Regions from separate parts of the Bacillus sp. EB V-12 genome, predicted to be linked through region 1. Evidence: riboswitches for the same ligand, from Rfam matches in the RefSeq annotation. Region 1 holds a riboswitch; the other holds the start of a gene.
The links. A riboswitch is a leader RNA that binds a small molecule or an ion and turns the genes downstream of it on or off. The one in region 1 is predicted to bind S-adenosylmethionine.
Positions count from the first base shown of each region.

Region 1 (8,253 bases):
ACGATAAGACCGCTCCAGCTGATGTTGCTTGAGATTGTTGAATATCAAATCCGAGATGAGTTTGTAATCCCGGATAATAGACATTTTTTACTTTAGAGTGCTTTTGTAAATAATGTGCGATTTTATTGGCATTTTTAGCTGAATGTTCGAGGCGTACATGCAATGTTTTTAGACCGCGAAGTACGAGAGAACAATCTTGAGGTCCTAAAATAGCACCGAATGCATTTTGTAAAAATCCAAGCTTTTGAGCGAGTTCTGAATCTTTTACTACTGCTAATCCGGCAGTAACATCACTATGACCAGCAATAAATTTTGTAGCACTATGAAGAACGACATCAGCTCCAAGTTCAAGTGGTTTTTGGAATAGTGGTGTCAAAAATGTATTATCAACAAAAGTAAGAGCGCCAATAGATTTTGCGAGTTTAGAAACCTCGCGAATATCTGTCACTTTTAAAAGTGGGTTAGAAGGTGTTTCTACATAAAAGAGCTTTGTATCTGGTTTAATGTTTTGTTTTATTTCTTCTAAATTGGTCATATCAACAAATGTATGTGAAACACCGTAACGGGAGAGTACCTCAGTTATCACTCGGTAAGTGCCTCCGTACACATCTTCTGAAATGAGTACGTGATCACCTTGTGAAAGAAGGAGGAATGCAGTGGAAATCGCTGCAATGCCTGATGCAAAGGCGAATCCTTTTGTTCCGCCTTCTAATAAAGCAATGATATCTTCAAGAGCTTCACGAGTTGGATTTCCTGACCTGCTATAGTCATATTTTCCGAACGTATCTACATCAAACTGGTGAAAAGTTGATGTATTATAAATAGGAACGTTCACAGCGCCTGTTTGCGAGTCGTGTTTATATTGGTTGTGTAGTAAGAGTGTATCTATAGAATAGCTCATATTCTTACACCTTCTTTTACGAGTTTAATGGCTTGCTTTAAGTCTTGAATTAAATCGTTACTATTTTCAATGCCAACTGAGAATCGAAGAAGACGATTGCATACGCCGTTTGCTGTTCTAATTTCTTCAGGAATATCAGCATGTGTTTGCGTTGCTGGATAAGTCATTAAACTTTCTACACCACCAAGACTTTCGGCAAATGTAATTAAGGATAAAGATTGTAAGAATGGATTAATCCAAGCTTCATCTTTAAGGCGGAATGAGATCATGCCACCTCTTCCTGGATAAAATACATCTGTCACCCCGTCCTCATCATTTAAATACGCAACAACTGCTTTCGCATTTTCTTCATGTTGCCTCATGCGAAGCGCTAACGTTTTCATACCGCGAATTAATAACCATGAGTCAAATGGGCTTAAAACTGCACCTGATGCATTATGATAATGAGCGATTTCCTCGCAAAGTTCCTTTCCTTTTGCAACGACAAGCCCGCTTAGTACATCGTTATGTCCCCCTAAATATTTCGTTGCGCTATGAAGTACAATGTCAGCACCTTCTGTTAATGGTTGCTGTATATAAGGTGTGTAGAAAGTGTTGTCTACAATAAGAAGTAGTCCGTTCCTTTTCGCTACAGTTGCGACAGCAGCAATATCAGTAACTTGCATTAATGGATTAGTTGGAGTTTCTATGAAAATAGCCTTCGTTTCAGTTGTGATAGCTTGCTCAATTTGTTTAATAGACTGTGTATTTACGTATCTACATCGAACATTCCACTTTTTTTCATGCTCAGAAAATAATCGATACGTTCCCCCGTATAAATCTTCAGATACAATAAGTTCGTCTCCAGAGCGGAATAGAGAAAGGACGAGGAGAACAGCCGCCATCCCTGAACTACAGGCATAACCTTGTTCGCCATATTCTAAGTCTGCAATCGCCTGTTCTAAAAGACCGCGAGTTGGATTGCCAGTTCGTGAATAGTCAAAGCCAGTAGATTTACCAATTCCTTCGTGACGATAAGCGGTTGAGAAATAAACTGGTGGATTAACCGTTCCAGTTGTAGTTTCACTGCGATTTCCGATTTGTGCTAGTTTTGTTTCGATTGTTGACATGTGAAAATTCCTCCTTTTTAAATTGAAACATTAAGTGAATATAAAATAAAAAAAGCCTTCTAAGAAGAAGGCTTTCGGTTTGAATAGAGTCTTCTTCTCATCTGTCAAATCTTTCACAATTTGCTGGAATTAGCACCTTATTAACAAAATGTTAATGGTTGCTGAGGCGTCACAGGGCCAGTCCCTCTACCTCTCTAGATAAGAATGTTCGTATGAAATTTTTATTATGTTTTTAACTTTACAATAAAATATAACTGAATTGCAACTTTATTTTAAATAATTTTTATTTTTCCGCAAGTGTCATTGACTTTTACTTTTGTGCATGCTAAATTTATTAAAAAATTAACAAACATTGTTAAAAGGGGAACGCATTTCCTTTTAGCTACATAAATAAAATAATAAAGACAACTCTTATTGAGAGCGGTGGAGGGAAAGGCCCTGTGAAACCCGGCAACCTTCAAACGAAATGTTTGAAACGGTGCTAATACCTGCAAAACGAATGTTTTGCATAATAAGAGGAGGAACGATTATGTCCCCCTCTTCAAAGTGAAGAGGGGGTTTTTATATTGATAGAAATGAGGGAGAGTCGTGAAATTACTAGATTTATTATCAAAAGGAATTGTAATAGGTGATGGTGCGGTTGGGACGTTATTGCATTCACATGGTTTGCAAAGTAGCTTTGAAGAATTGAATGTATCTGATCCAGACTTAATTATATCGATTCATAAACAATATGTAGCTGCTGGAGCAGATGTAATTCAAACGAATACGTATGGAGCAAATGAGGCGAAATTACGTATGTATGGTTTAGAAAATCAAGTTACAGAAATTAATAGAGCGGCAGTAAAACTGGCGAAAGCATCTGTGACAGATAAAAATGCAATTTTAGGAACAATTGGTGGTATGAAACATATCGGAGCTGTTACAACGACTGATATGGAAAGAGAGTTTATGTTACTTGAACAGGCAGGGGCTTTACTAGAAGAACAGGTTGATGGATTACTATTAGAAACTTTTTACGATGAATTTGAATTACTTCATGCCGTTAAAGTATTGCGTAAGCAAACGAATATTCCAATTGTTGCGCAATTAGCGTTACATGAAGCAGGTACGACTCAAAATGGAAATGATGTCAATGAAATATTAAAGCAACTTATAGATTACGGTGCAAATGTTGTTGGATTGAATTGTCAACTAGGGCCGCTTCATATGACGGAAGCTTTCAAAATGATATCGATTCCTCAAAATGGCTATTTATCAGCATACCCAAATGCAGGCCTCCCGAATTATGTGGATGGACGTTACGTATATGAGGGAAGCCCAGCTTATTTTGAAGCGATGACACCGAGATTTATTGAGCAAGGTATTCGTTTATTGGGTGGTTGTTGTGGTACGACTCCAGAACATATTCAAAGTATGAAGCGCGCTGTTGCGAATATTACCCCTGTAATAGAAAAAGACACGATTCAAAGGCCGAAAGTCGTTCATACGCATGAGAAACGTTCGAAGGCTCACGTCACTCTAGCAGAGAAAGCGAAAAAACAAACGACAGTTGTAGTGGAATTAGATCCACCGAAAACGTTAGATACACAGCGTTTTTTTGAAGGAGCAAGAGCGTTAAAAAGAGCGGGAGCAGATGCTATTACTCTAGCAGATAATTCATTAGCATCGCCTCGTGTTTCTAATATGGCGATGGGTGCGTTATTAACGAAGCATGATATCCCAGTATTGACGCATTTAACGTGTAGAGATCATAACGTCATTGGACTACAATCTCATTTGTTAGGTTTATCGGCGTTAGGGATGGAAGAAGTGTTAGCTTTAACTGGTGATCCAGCGCGCGTTGGTGATTTTCCCGGTGCCACTTCTGTATATGATTTATCCTCTATTGAGCTTATTAAAATGATTAAAGAAATGAACGATGGACGTTCAATTTTAGGGAAATCAATTGGACCGGCGACAAGGTTTTCTGTAGGCGGCGCATTTAATCCTCACGTGAGGCACTTAAAAGCAGCGGTTAAGCGAATGGAACGAAAAATAGATGCTGGAGCGGAGTATTTTTTAACTCAGCCAATTTACGATATCAAGTTAATTGAAGAAGTGTATGAAGCGACAAAGCATTTGGAACAACCTATTTTTATTGGAATTATGCCGTTAGTAAGTAAGCGGAATGCAGATTTTCTTCATTTTGAGGTGCCGGGTATTACTCTTCCTGAAGAAATAAGAGAGAGAATGGATGGACATGAAACGAAAGAGGCAGCAATTGAGGAAGGGATCCGCATTTCACAAGAATTGGTCGACGCAGCGATGAAATATTTTAATGGTATTTATCTTATTACACCATTTTTAAAGTATGAAATTACAGAACATCTTGTTAAATATGTAAGAGAAAAGCAAGAAGTGAAAGAAGGTATTAATTGATGAAGTGTATAGAAGAAAAATTAAAAAATAGCATTTTAATATTAGATGGTGCAATGGGGACAATGATTCAGCAAGAGGATTTAACTGCTGAAGATTTCGGAGGAGAAGAGTACGAGGGCTGTAATGAATATTTAGTGGAAACAAGACCAGACGTTATTTTAAAGATTCATAAAGCTTATATTGAAGCTGGAGCGGATATTATTGAAACAAATACATTTGGGGCAACGAATATTGTACTAAGTGATTATGATCTGTCTCATTTAGATGAAGAACTAAATGAAAAGGCAGCACTTTTGGCGAAGCAAGCTGTTAAAGAAAGCGGGAAGGAAGTATATGTTGCGGGAGCGATGGGACCAACAACGAAAGCAATTAGTGTTACAGGTGGTGTGACTTTTGAAGAATTGATTGAGGCTTATACAAGGCAGGCACGAGGATTATTAAAAGGAGCAGTTGATGTATTACTCGTTGAGACGAGTCAAGATATGCGTAACGTGAAAGCAGCTTATATTGGAATTCAAGCCGCTTTTGAAGAACTGAAAAAAACGGTTCCTATTATGATTTCAGGAACGATTGAGCCAATGGGAACGACTCTGGCTGGGCAAACAATTGAAGCTTTTTATTTATCAGTAGAACATATGAAACCATTATCTGTTGGGTTAAACTGTGCGACTGGTCCGGAGTTTATGAGGGACCATATTCGTTCACTATCTGATTTATCGGAGTGTTACATTTCTTGTTATCCAAATGCAGGTCTTCCTGATGAAGATGGACATTACCATGAATCTCCATCTTCTCTTGCTGAAAAGGTGAAGCGATTTGCTGAAGAAGGATGGGTTAATATTATTGGTGGTTGTTGTGGCACGACACCAGAACATATAAAAGCAATGAAATCCGCGCTAGCATCTCTTAGGCCTCGTGACCATCATGAGAGAGAAGGACATGGAATTAGTGGATTAGAAGCACTGCAATATGATGAGTCTATGAGACCGTTATTTGTAGGTGAAAGAACGAATGTTATTGGGTCACGTAAATTTAAACGCTTAGTAGCAGAAGGGAAATTTGAAGAGGCTGCTGAAGTGGCAAGAGCGCAAGTGAAGAAAAATGCTCATATTATTGACATTTGTATGGCAGATCCTGATCGCGATGAAATAGAAGATATGGAAAACTTCTTAGCAGAAGTTACGAAAGTTTTAAAAGTACCGATTATGATTGATTCAACAGATGAAAATGTGATGGAGCGAGCTCTTACTTATATTCAAGGAAAAGCTGTTATTAATTCAATTAATTTAGAAGATGGAGAAGAACGATTTAAAAAAGTGACACCGCTTCTTCAGAAGTATGGTGCCGCTATAGTTGTAGGAACAATTGATGAAGACGGTATGGCGGTTAGTGCGGAACGAAAGATAGAAATTGCGAAAAGAAGCTATGAATTACTTACAAAGAAGTATGGGATACGCCCGTCAGATATTATTTTTGATGCACTTGTGTTTCCAGTAGGGACAGGTGATGAAGAATATATTGGCTCAGCGGCAGCGACTATAGAAGGAATTCGCCTTATTAAAGAAGCGTTACCAGAGTGTTTAACGATTTTAGGTGTAAGTAACATATCATTTGGTTTACCACCGGCTGGACGTGAAGTATTAAATTCAGTTTTTTTATACCATGCTACGAAAGCAGGATTAGATTACGCGATTGTGAATACGGAAAAATTAGAACGCTATGCGTCGATTCCAGAGGAAGAAAAACGCCTTGCAGATGCATTACTGTTTGAAACGACGAAAGAGACGTTAGAAGAATTTACAAAATTTTACCGAGTTGCTAAAAAGAAAGATGTCGTTGTGCAAGAAACGTTAACGCTTGATGAAAGACTAGCAAATTATATTGTAGAAGGTACGAAACAAGGATTACACGAGGATTTAAGTCTTGCACTTGAAGAAGGAAGAAAACCTCTTGATATTATTAACGGTCCGCTTATGACAGGGATGGACGAGGTAGGACGACTATTTAATAATAATGAACTTATTGTTGCTGAAGTATTGCAAAGTGCCGAAAGTATGAAAGCCGCTGTAAGCTATTTAGAGCCACATATGGAATCTAGTGATAGTGCGAAAAAAGGGAAAGTATTGTTAGCAACTGTAAAAGGTGACGTGCATGATATTGGGAAAAATCTCGTTGAAATTATTTTAGCGAATAACGGATATGAGATTATTAATTTAGGAATTAATGTACGTTCGGATCGAATTGTTCAAGAAGTACAAGAAAAGAAGCCGGACATTATAGGCCTTTCAGGTTTATTAGTAAAATCAGCGCAACAAATGGTAACGACTGCTGAAGATTTAAAAGCGGCAAATATTGATGTGCCCATTGTTGTAGGTGGTGCAGCGTTAACGAGAAAGTTTACAGATAATCGGATTTCACCATCATATAAAGGACTCGTTTGTTATGCGAGTGATGCGATGACGGGGCTCGATATTATTAATAAGCTTCAAAAAGAAGAAGAGCGTGAGAAGATGAAGCAGGATAAAAAAGAACGTCATCTTCATATCGTAAAAAAAGAGGAGAAGAAAGTAGAAATTCCAGCAGTAATTGAGCCATTACCAAAATCAGAGGTTATGGTGCCTGATTCAACAAAACGAATTGTATTACGAGATGTTCCCGCCCTTCATCTCGCACCATTTCTGAATAGACAAATGCTACTTGGGCATCACCTTGGATTAAAAGGAAATGTGAAGAAGCTTTTGAAAGAGGGAGATAAGAGAGCACATGAATTAAATGATTTAATAGATGAATTATTGCAGGAAGGACAATCTTGGTTAAAGCCGAAAGCAGTGTATCAATTTTTCCCAGCGCAAAGCGACGGACAAAACATTGTAATATATGATCCAGAAGATCATACGCGTGTTATAGAGCGTTTCACATTCCCTAGACAAGGAAAGGCTCCCTATCGTACTTTAGGTGATTATTTGCGCCCAATAGGAGATGAGATGGACTATGTTGCTTTCTTATCTGTTACGGTTGGGGAAGGAGTTCGGGATATTGCTGAAGAGTTGAAGGCGAAAGGTGATTACCTACGTAGTCATGCCATTCAATCGTTAGCGCTTGAATTAGCGGAAGGACTTGCTGAAAAAACACATATGCTCATTCGTGACCGCTGGGGCATTCCGGACTCACCTGAACTGACGATGGAAGAACGTTTCCGTACGAAATATAGAGGAATACGAGTGTCATTTGGTTATCCGGCGTGTCCAGAACTTGCAGATCAAGAAAAGCTATTTCGCTTAATTCATCCAGAGGAAATAGGTATTTCATTAACAGAAGGATTCATGATGGAGCCAGAAGCGTCCGTAACGGCTATGGTATTTTCTCACCCTGAGGCAAGATATTTTAGTGTATTATAGTCTAGAAGGGGGAGACGTATGAAGAAAATAGTCTTTACAGGTGGCGGTTCGGCAGGACATGTAACACCTAATTTAGCCATTATCCCATATTTACAGGAAGACAACTGGGATATCTCTTATATTGGTTCTCACCAAGGTATTGAGAAAACGATTATAGAAAAGGAAGGCATTCCCTACTATAGTATTTCGAGTGGAAAGCTACGTCGTTATTTTGATTTAAAAAATATAAAAGATCCTTTTCTTGTAATGAAGGGGGTTATGGATGCGTATGTAAGAATTCGAAAACTAAAACCAGATGTGATTTTTTCAAAAGGCGGTTTCGTATCTGTACCAGTCGTAATTGGCGGATGGCTAAATAGAGTACCAGTTTTATTACATGAATCTGATATGACGCCAGGACTAGCAAACAAAATTGCGCTTCGTT
Region 1 covers NZ_JBUXJL010000001.1:404,550-412,802, forward strand. Annotated here, with positions in the region: gene metC (cystathionine beta-lyase) at 1-901, opposite strand, end outside; gene metI (cystathionine gamma-synthase/O-acetylhomoserine thiolyase) at 898-2,010, opposite strand; SAM riboswitch class I at 2,105-2,215, opposite strand; SAM riboswitch class I at 2,419-2,528, shown strand; gene ACZDYH_RS02120 (bifunctional homocysteine S-methyltransferase/methylenetetrahydrofolate reductase) at 2,599-4,431, shown strand; gene metH (methionine synthase) at 4,431-7,829, shown strand; gene murG (undecaprenyldiphospho-muramoylpentapeptide beta-N-acetylglucosaminyltransferase) at 7,848-8,253, shown strand, end outside.

Region 2 (8,253 bases), on a different contig from region 1:
ACCAAGTTCGCCTTTAGAAGGTGGACTTTTTTTATGGAAAAATACGTCTATGTGAGGACGAAATTGTCTTTATATAAAGATAAAATATGTTTGTAAGCAACAAAACAACAATTACAAGGGATACCTTTTTTGAAAGCATATAACAACATAAGAGTGAGTACTAGGAGGAATAAATAATGGCAACAGTTTTATTCGTTAAAGCAAATAACCGTCCAGCGGAACAAGCAGTTAGTGTAAAATTATATGAGGCATTTTTAGTAAACTATAAAGAAGCACACCCAAATGATACAGTAGTAGAACTTGATTTATATAAAGAAGAATTACCATACGTAGGCGTAGACATGATCAATGGTACATTCAAGGTAGGTAAAGGATTTGATTTAACAGAAGAAGAAGCAAAAGCAGTAGCAGTTGCTGATAAGTATTTAAATCAATTCCTAGAAGCTGATAAAGTTGTTTTCGGCTTCCCATTATGGAACTTAACGATTCCAGCAGTATTGCACACATATATTGATTATTTAAACCGTGCTGGTAAAACGTTTAAATATACGCCAGAGGGTCCAGTTGGCCTAATTGGAGATAAGAAGATTGCATTATTAAATGCAAGAGGCGGCGTATATTCAGAAGGTCCAGCAGCTGAGGTAGAAATGGCTGTTAAATATGTAGCAAGTATGATGGGCTTCTTCGGCGCAACAAACATGGAAACAGTAGTTATTGAAGGGCATAACCAATTCCCAGATAAAGCAGAAGAAATCATCGCTGCAGGTCTTGAAGAAGCAGCTAAAGTAGCAAGTAAATTTTAATTAAAATTATAATCGTCACTCGAAAAAAGCAGAATTAACATGTAAACGTTAATTCTGCTTTTTTATATTTTTAGTTCATCAGCAAGCTTTTCTAATGTATTTCGATCTTGTATATAATATGTTCGGCCTTCTTTTCTTAAATAATTTTGTTGGCAAAACTGATTTAATACATATAAAAGATGACGGTAGCTGATATTTAAATATTCCGAGGCCTCAGTATGCTTTTCTATATAACAATTATTTTGCTCTGTTAATAAAATAAAAGCAGCTAATCGATTTTCAAAAGGATAACTATAGTTTTTTGCGTAATTTTCAGTGCGAGTAATTGTCTTTTCTCCAATAAATTTACATAAGTGCTGTAAAAACGTTGCATCTTGTAATAAAAGTTGCTGACAATCTTTAAGAGGAAGTGCCAAACACACACAATCTTCTAGTACTTCAACGGACTTAGTAATATGTTCTACTCCTATTAATCCTAATTCTCCGATAAAAGATGGTGCTTGAATAAAATTAATTAATGAAACCTTCCCGTTTTTATGACTCATATATATTTTAGCTCTCCCAGAAATTAAGTAATAGAGATAAGGAAGAGCATTTCCTTCACTACATATCATCTCTTTCGTTTGAAAAGAATGCAGCTCTACATATGGCAAGACATGAAATGAAAATAGGGTATGGAATTGATGGATTCGCATGTATTGATAAATTTCTTCCTCATTTTTGCTGATTTTCATATTTTCACCCCTATGTATAGTATGAGATATCTCCTATTATCTTTACAAGAAGGAATGATACGATTTATGTAAATTTGTTTTTGTAGAAAAGAGAGTGTGATGAATTTATGAAAAAATATAAAACATTGTTATTTGATGTAGATGATACATTACTAGACTTCCAAAAGGCTGAAAAAGTGGCTTTACGGGTACTTTTTGAAGAGAAGGGAATCCCTTTAACAGATGAGATAGAGGCTCGTTATAAAAAAATAAATAAAGGTCTTTGGGATGCTTTTGAAAAAGGTGAACTATCACGCAATGAAGTTGTAAATACACGATTCTCTCTGTTGTTTAAAGAGTATGGAGAAGAAGTAAATGGAATATTATTCGAAAATAATTATCGTAACTACTTAGAAGAAGGAAATCAACTCATGCAAGGTGCATTTGAATTTATAAATCAAATTCAAGGGGAGTATGAGTTGTATATAGTGACAAATGGTGTTTCTAAGACGCAAGATAAACGTTTGCGTAATGCAGGGTTACATTCATTGTTTAAAGATGTTTTTGTTTCGGAAGATACAGGTTTTCAAAAGCCGATGAAAGAGTATTTTGATTATGTTTTTGAACGGATTCCTAACTTTGCACCTGAAGAAGGGCTGATTATTGGGGATTCATTAAGCGCGGATATTAAAGGTGGATATGTAGCGGGAATTGATACTTGTTGGTTTAATCCAGAAAGGAAGTTAAATGATAGTGGGATTATACCGACATATGAAGTGCATAATTTTGAGGAGTTAGAAGCGTTATTAAAGCAGCATGTGTAATAAAAAAATAGACAGTGGAGCTTTCGTCTACACTGTCTATTTTTGTTAATTTGTATTTTCGTTATGTTTTGGGAGTGGAAAGGCATTCCCGATAGCAGCTGCACCAAGCATTGGCAATAGTAAATTAAGCGGGAAAAACATAAGTAATAGCAATGTAATAGCTATTGGCTTTCGTAACGCATAGCTCGAAATTGCTGTCGTTACGATAGCAACGGATGCTACTGGATCTATAGGAAGAATAGATGCTATAGCGTATCCAATACTTGATCCGGAAAATATAATTGGGAATATATGTCCACCCCGCCACCCTGTGTTCAAACAAACGGCAGTAATACACAACTTTAAAATCCCTGAAAGAAGTAGTATCCAAAAAGATAAATGGCTCCATTCAACAACTAACTCTTTTAATTGATGTTCCCCTGAAAATAATGTGTACGGAAGAAAAGTTCCTGCAATTCCTAATAAAATGCCACCGATAATTCCGAGTGTCAGCTTGTATTCTCTAAAAGGGTGAATGAACTTTTCTAATGTGAATTCTAACTTGAAATAAAAGAAACCAACTATAGCGCCGATACTAGCAAGTGGAAGAAATGCAATCCATTCATTGAAAGAAAGTGCACCTTCCCCGAAATCAACAATAAAGGATCCACGATTATCAAGTTTACTCAGTAGTAAATAAACAGAAAAACCTGCGAAAGTAGTAGCTAAGTATACAATCGCTTTTTTTCCTTTAGAAAAAGCAGCAATTTGTTCCCCCTCATTTTCATTTGGTGCTAAATAACCGAATAATGGTGCGTTAAAAATGACACTTAAAGTAGCGCCAATTCCGATCTCGGTTAGCTCATTCATACCCTTTAAGGCAAATTTAAAGCGATCCCCTACCCATGTGCACAGTCCGCCTATAATTCCAACTAGTGCGGCTTCTGGACCAAGACTAGCACCGAAAATTAAAACAATAATCGCTGTTAAAGTAGCCCGATGGACAAAGCGATATTCGATTCGACCAGTTTTTTTATATTCAGCCATTACTTCAGGCATAAGGCGTGGGTATGTACCGAAATGTTTTTGTGATAGACCAACAAGGACCCCGCCAATTATTGTTACGCAAAGGGTGTAATAAGAGGGAAAAGAGAGAACTTCAGGCAAGTATCCCCAAATAAAGTGGATTCCAATATTTATTGTGACTAAAAATAACCAGACTGTAGCTCCTACTATAGATCCTAGAAGAATGCCATATAGAGCAAGTATGTACTGCATATCTTTTTTATTTGTCATGTTATACCTCCGTTATGTAAATCTTAGTAGGGAAAAAAGTGAAATATACTAGTGAAAAATGGATTGAATATATATAGTATCTTTTTGAGAAGATGGCCTATTCAACATATAGGCTAACTTTTGGGGAATTTGAATTTATAGGTTAAATTACTTATTTAATTTTATAGACTGATTTGAGGTTTTTAAAGGTCTTTTTTGAAATAGACTAGAATATATTTCTTTTGTTGCTTTATATGAAACTGTTAACATTTATTTTAGAACATTCAGAAAAACTGTTTGACATTAGGAAATTATTGCTATAAAATCAACGGTAATTGCATAGTCTTATCAAGAAAAGGTGGAGGGACAGGCCCGATGAAACCTTGGCAACAGCCGTATAACGGAATTGTGCCAAATCCTGCAGGTAGTAATCCTGAGAGATAAGAAAGAGCCTTTAGAGCGTGTTTTCAAACTGCTCCTTTCTTGTTTTCAGGAAAGGGGCAGTTTTTTATTTTGTATAAAAAAAGGAGAATGAGAGATGGGAGAATCATGGGGAAAAGGAACAATTTGTGTGCAAGGTGGCTATACGCCAAAGAATGGTGAACCACGTGTTTTACCACTTTATCAAAGCACAACGTATAAATACGATACTTCGGATGATTTAGCAGCTCTATTTAACTTAGAGGCAGAAGGATATATTTATACACGTATTGGAAACCCTACTCTAGCAGCATTTGAGCAGAAGTTATCAGATTTAGAAGGCGGTGTAGGAGCTGTTGCAACGGCTTCTGGGCAAGCAGCTATTATGCTCGCAGTTTTAAATATTTGTAGTAGTGGAGACCATTTACTTTGCTCTTCAACTGTTTACGGGGGAACGTTTAATTTATTTGGGGTGAGTTTACGTAAGCTTGGCATTGATGTTACGTTCTTTAATCCAAATTTAACGGCAGATGAAATCACGGCGCTTGCTAATGACAAGACGAAACTTATCTATGCAGAATCGTTAGGAAATCCAGCGATGAATGTTTTAAATTTTAAAGAATTTTCAGCAGCCGCTAAAGAATTAGAGGTACCTTTTATCGTTGATAATACATTAGCAACTCCTTATTTATGCCAGGCGTTTGAACATGGGGCAAATATTATTGTTCATTCTACGACGAAGTATATCGATGGGCATGCGAGCTCCTTAGGCGGTATTGTAATTGACGGTGGAAACTTTGATTGGACAAATGGAAAGTATCCTGAACTTGTTGAACCAGATCCAAGTTATCACGGTGTAAGTTACGTTCAAAACTTTGGTGCAGCAGCGTATATTGTGAAAGCACGTGTTCAGCTATTAAGAGATTATGGAAATTGTATGAGCCCATTCAATGCATATATTAGCAATATTGGCTTAGAAACATTGCATTTACGAATGGAACGTCATAGTGAAAATGCTCTTGCAGTTGCTAAGTGGCTTGCTAATCATGAACGTATTGAATGGGTGAATTATCCAGGCTTAGATAGTAATGAAAATTACTCATTAGCACAACAGTACTTGAAAAAAGGTGCTAGTGGTGTTTTAACTTTCGGTATTAAAGGCGGATTAGAAGCAGCAAAAGAATTTATCGCAAATGTAAAACTAGCAACTCTTGTAACGCACGTAGCTGATGCACGAACTTGCGTTATACATCCTGCTAGTACGACGCATAGACAATTAAATGCTGAAGATCAGCGTTTAGCGGGTGTTACATCTGATTTAATTCGTTTATCGGTTGGTATAGAAGATGTTTCTGATATTATTGCAGATTTGGAAGCAGCTCTAGTTGGAGGCAAAACACATGCCGATCATAATTGATAAAGATTTACCGGCTCGCAAAGTGTTGCAAAAAGAAAATATTTTTGTAATGACGAAGGAGCGGGCAGAAACACAAGATATACGTGCTTTAAAAATTGCTATATTAAATTTAATGCCAACGAAACAAGATACAGAGGCGCAATTACTTCGCTTAATTGGAAACACACCGTTACAATTAGATGTTCATTTGCTTCATATGGAATCACATCTATCGCGTAATGTAACGCAAGAACATTTAACAAGCTTTTATAAAACGTTTCGTGATATTGAAAATGAAAAGTTTGATGGGCTCATTATTACAGGAGCGCCAGTGGAGACCCTTGCTTTTGAAGAGGTAGATTATTGGGAAGAGCTTAAACATATTATGGAGTATTCAAAAACGAATGTAACATCTACGCTCCATATTTGCTGGGGGGCACAGGCTGGCTTGTACTATCATTATGGTGTTCCAAAGTATCCCCTTAAGGAAAAAGTGTTCGGTGTATTTGAACATGAAGTTTGCGAGCAACATGTGAAATTATTACAAGGATTTGATGAATTGTTTTTTGCTCCGCATTCTCGTCATACAGAAGTACGAGAGAATGATATTAGAGGAGTGAAAGAATTAACATTGTTAGCAAACTCTGAAGAAGCAGGTGTTCACCTTGTTATTGGGCCAGAAGGAAGGCAAGTGTTTGCCCTTGGACATAGCGAATATAGTTGTGAGACGTTAAAACAAGAATACGAACGAGATCGTGACAAGGGATTAAATATTGATGTGCCAAAAAACTATTTTAAACATAATAATCCAGATGAAAAGCCGCTTGTTAGGTGGAGGAGTCATGGTAATTTATTGTTTTCTAATTGGTTGAATTATTACGTGTATCAAGAAACCCCTTATATATTGTAAAGAAAGATTGTGTAACACGTGGCAACGTTTTCCTTGTAAAGATTAACCTTTATTTTTCCGAATGTTCAAAATACATTGTTTTTCAGATTTTTTACTCATATAATTTCATCTAAACACAATTTTTGAGGGGTGGACAGTACTATGAAAGAAATTCAAGTTGGGTTATTAGGTCTTGGGACAGTTGGCAGTGGTGTGGTTCGTATTATTACGGATCATCAAGAACGACTCATACACCAAGTAGGTTGTCCAGTGAAGGTAACGAAAGTATTAGTGCAAAACATTGAGAAAGAGAGAGAGGTAGAGGTACCTTCTACTCTATTAACACAAGATGCAAATGAAATTTTAGATAATCCAAATATTGATGTTGTTATTGAAGTGATGGGTGGCATTGATGATGCAAAATCATATATTTTACAAGCTTTAAAAAGCGGAAAGCATGTTGTAACTGCAAATAAAGACTTAATGGCATTACATGGAGCTGAATTATTAGCGACAGCAAAAGATAATAAGGCTGATTTATTCTATGAGGCGAGTGTGGCAGGGGGAATTCCAATTTTACGCAGTATCGTAGAAGGACTTTCTTCAGATCTTATTACGAAAGTAATGGGAATTGTAAATGGAACAACAAATTTTATTTTGACGAAAATGTCAGACGAAGGGAGAGCATATAACGACGTGTTAAAAGAAGCCCAACAACTTGGATTTGCAGAAGCAGATCCAACATCAGATGTAGAAGGTTTAGATGCAGCAAGAAAAATGACGATTTTAGCTACCCTCGGTTTCTCTACAAATGTAGAGCTTGGAGATGTGAAAGTAAAAGGTATTACCTCTATTACAGAGGAAGATATTGAATACAGTAAGAGCTTAGGTTATACAATTAAATTAATCGGTCTTGCAAAACGAGATGGTGAAAAATTGGAGGTTACAGTTGAACCAACTTTACTTCCAAATACACATCCTCTTGCAGCAGTACAAAATGAATATAACGCTGTGTATGTGTACGGTGAAGCAGTTGGGGAAACGATGTTTTATGGACCAGGCGCAGGAAGTTTACCGACAGCTACAGCTGTTGTTTCGGATTTAGTTGCTGTAATGCAAAATATTAGATTAGGGGTAACAGGAAATAGTGCTGTAGTCCCACAATATCAAAAAGTATTAAAAGAGCCAGACGAAATTGTCGTGAAAAAGTTTTTAAGACTGCATGTAAAAGACGAAATTGGTGTATTTGCAAAAATTACTTCATTGTTCTCTGAGCGCGGAGTTAGCTTTGAGAAAATTATTCAAATGCCGCTTGAAGAGAAAGGAAAGGCTGAAATTGTAATTGTAACGCATCGTGCGTCTCTTGCTGATTATGATTATATTCTACATACGTTGCAAGGGTATGAAGAAATAGATTGTTTGAAAGCGAGCTATCGAATTGAAGGGGATGCTAAGTAGTATCTCTTACCATAAAACAGAAAGAGCCTATTAAGCAGCTTGCTTAATAGGCTCTTTTCTATTTAAAATCTGCGTACCAACTTGAATAAATGCTTGGATAATCCAGCCTGTTGTAAAGGATAAGATGATTGTTCCAAAATAGATAGGTCCGTCTAATAAAAAGCTTAACGTTAAAAATAAAAAGGCTAATGAAATCTCTGTTCTTCTAAACGTCCATTTTTTCTTCTCGGCAACCGTTAAAACGAAAGCTTCTTGAGGCGCTGCACAAAGGTTTGTAGAGACGTAAAGACCAATTCCAGCTCCAACGAATAGATTTCCGCAAATAAGTGTTATATATTTTGGAAGAGAGCGGATAGCGTCCATAATAGTTGTAATGGAACCAATCCAATCAACAAAAAGAGAAATAAGAACCATCGTTACAATTGTACCAATTGTAATTTGTTTTTTATTCCAAAAGAGTACGATAAGTGTAAAGGCAAAGTTAATCATGAAAATC
Region 2 covers NZ_JBUXJL010000007.1:202,301-210,553, reverse strand. Annotated here, with positions in the region: gene ACZDYH_RS21385 (FMN-dependent NADH-azoreductase) at 177-803, shown strand; gene ACZDYH_RS21380 (transcriptional regulator YeiL) at 866-1,537, opposite strand; gene ACZDYH_RS21375 (YjjG family noncanonical pyrimidine nucleotidase) at 1,645-2,340, shown strand; gene ACZDYH_RS21370 (chloride channel protein) at 2,386-3,615, opposite strand; SAM riboswitch class I at 3,937-4,041, shown strand; gene ACZDYH_RS21365 (bifunctional O-acetylhomoserine aminocarboxypropyltransferase/cysteine synthase) at 4,133-5,431, shown strand; gene metA (homoserine O-acetyltransferase MetA) at 5,415-6,320, shown strand; gene ACZDYH_RS21355 (homoserine dehydrogenase) at 6,462-7,757, shown strand; gene ACZDYH_RS21350 (YczE/YyaS/YitT family protein) at 7,788-8,253, opposite strand, start outside.
Region 2: another riboswitch for S-adenosylmethionine. It lies ahead of ACZDYH_RS21365 (bifunctional O-acetylhomoserine aminocarboxypropyltransferase/cysteine synthase); the one in region 1 lies ahead of metI (cystathionine gamma-synthase/O-acetylhomoserine thiolyase).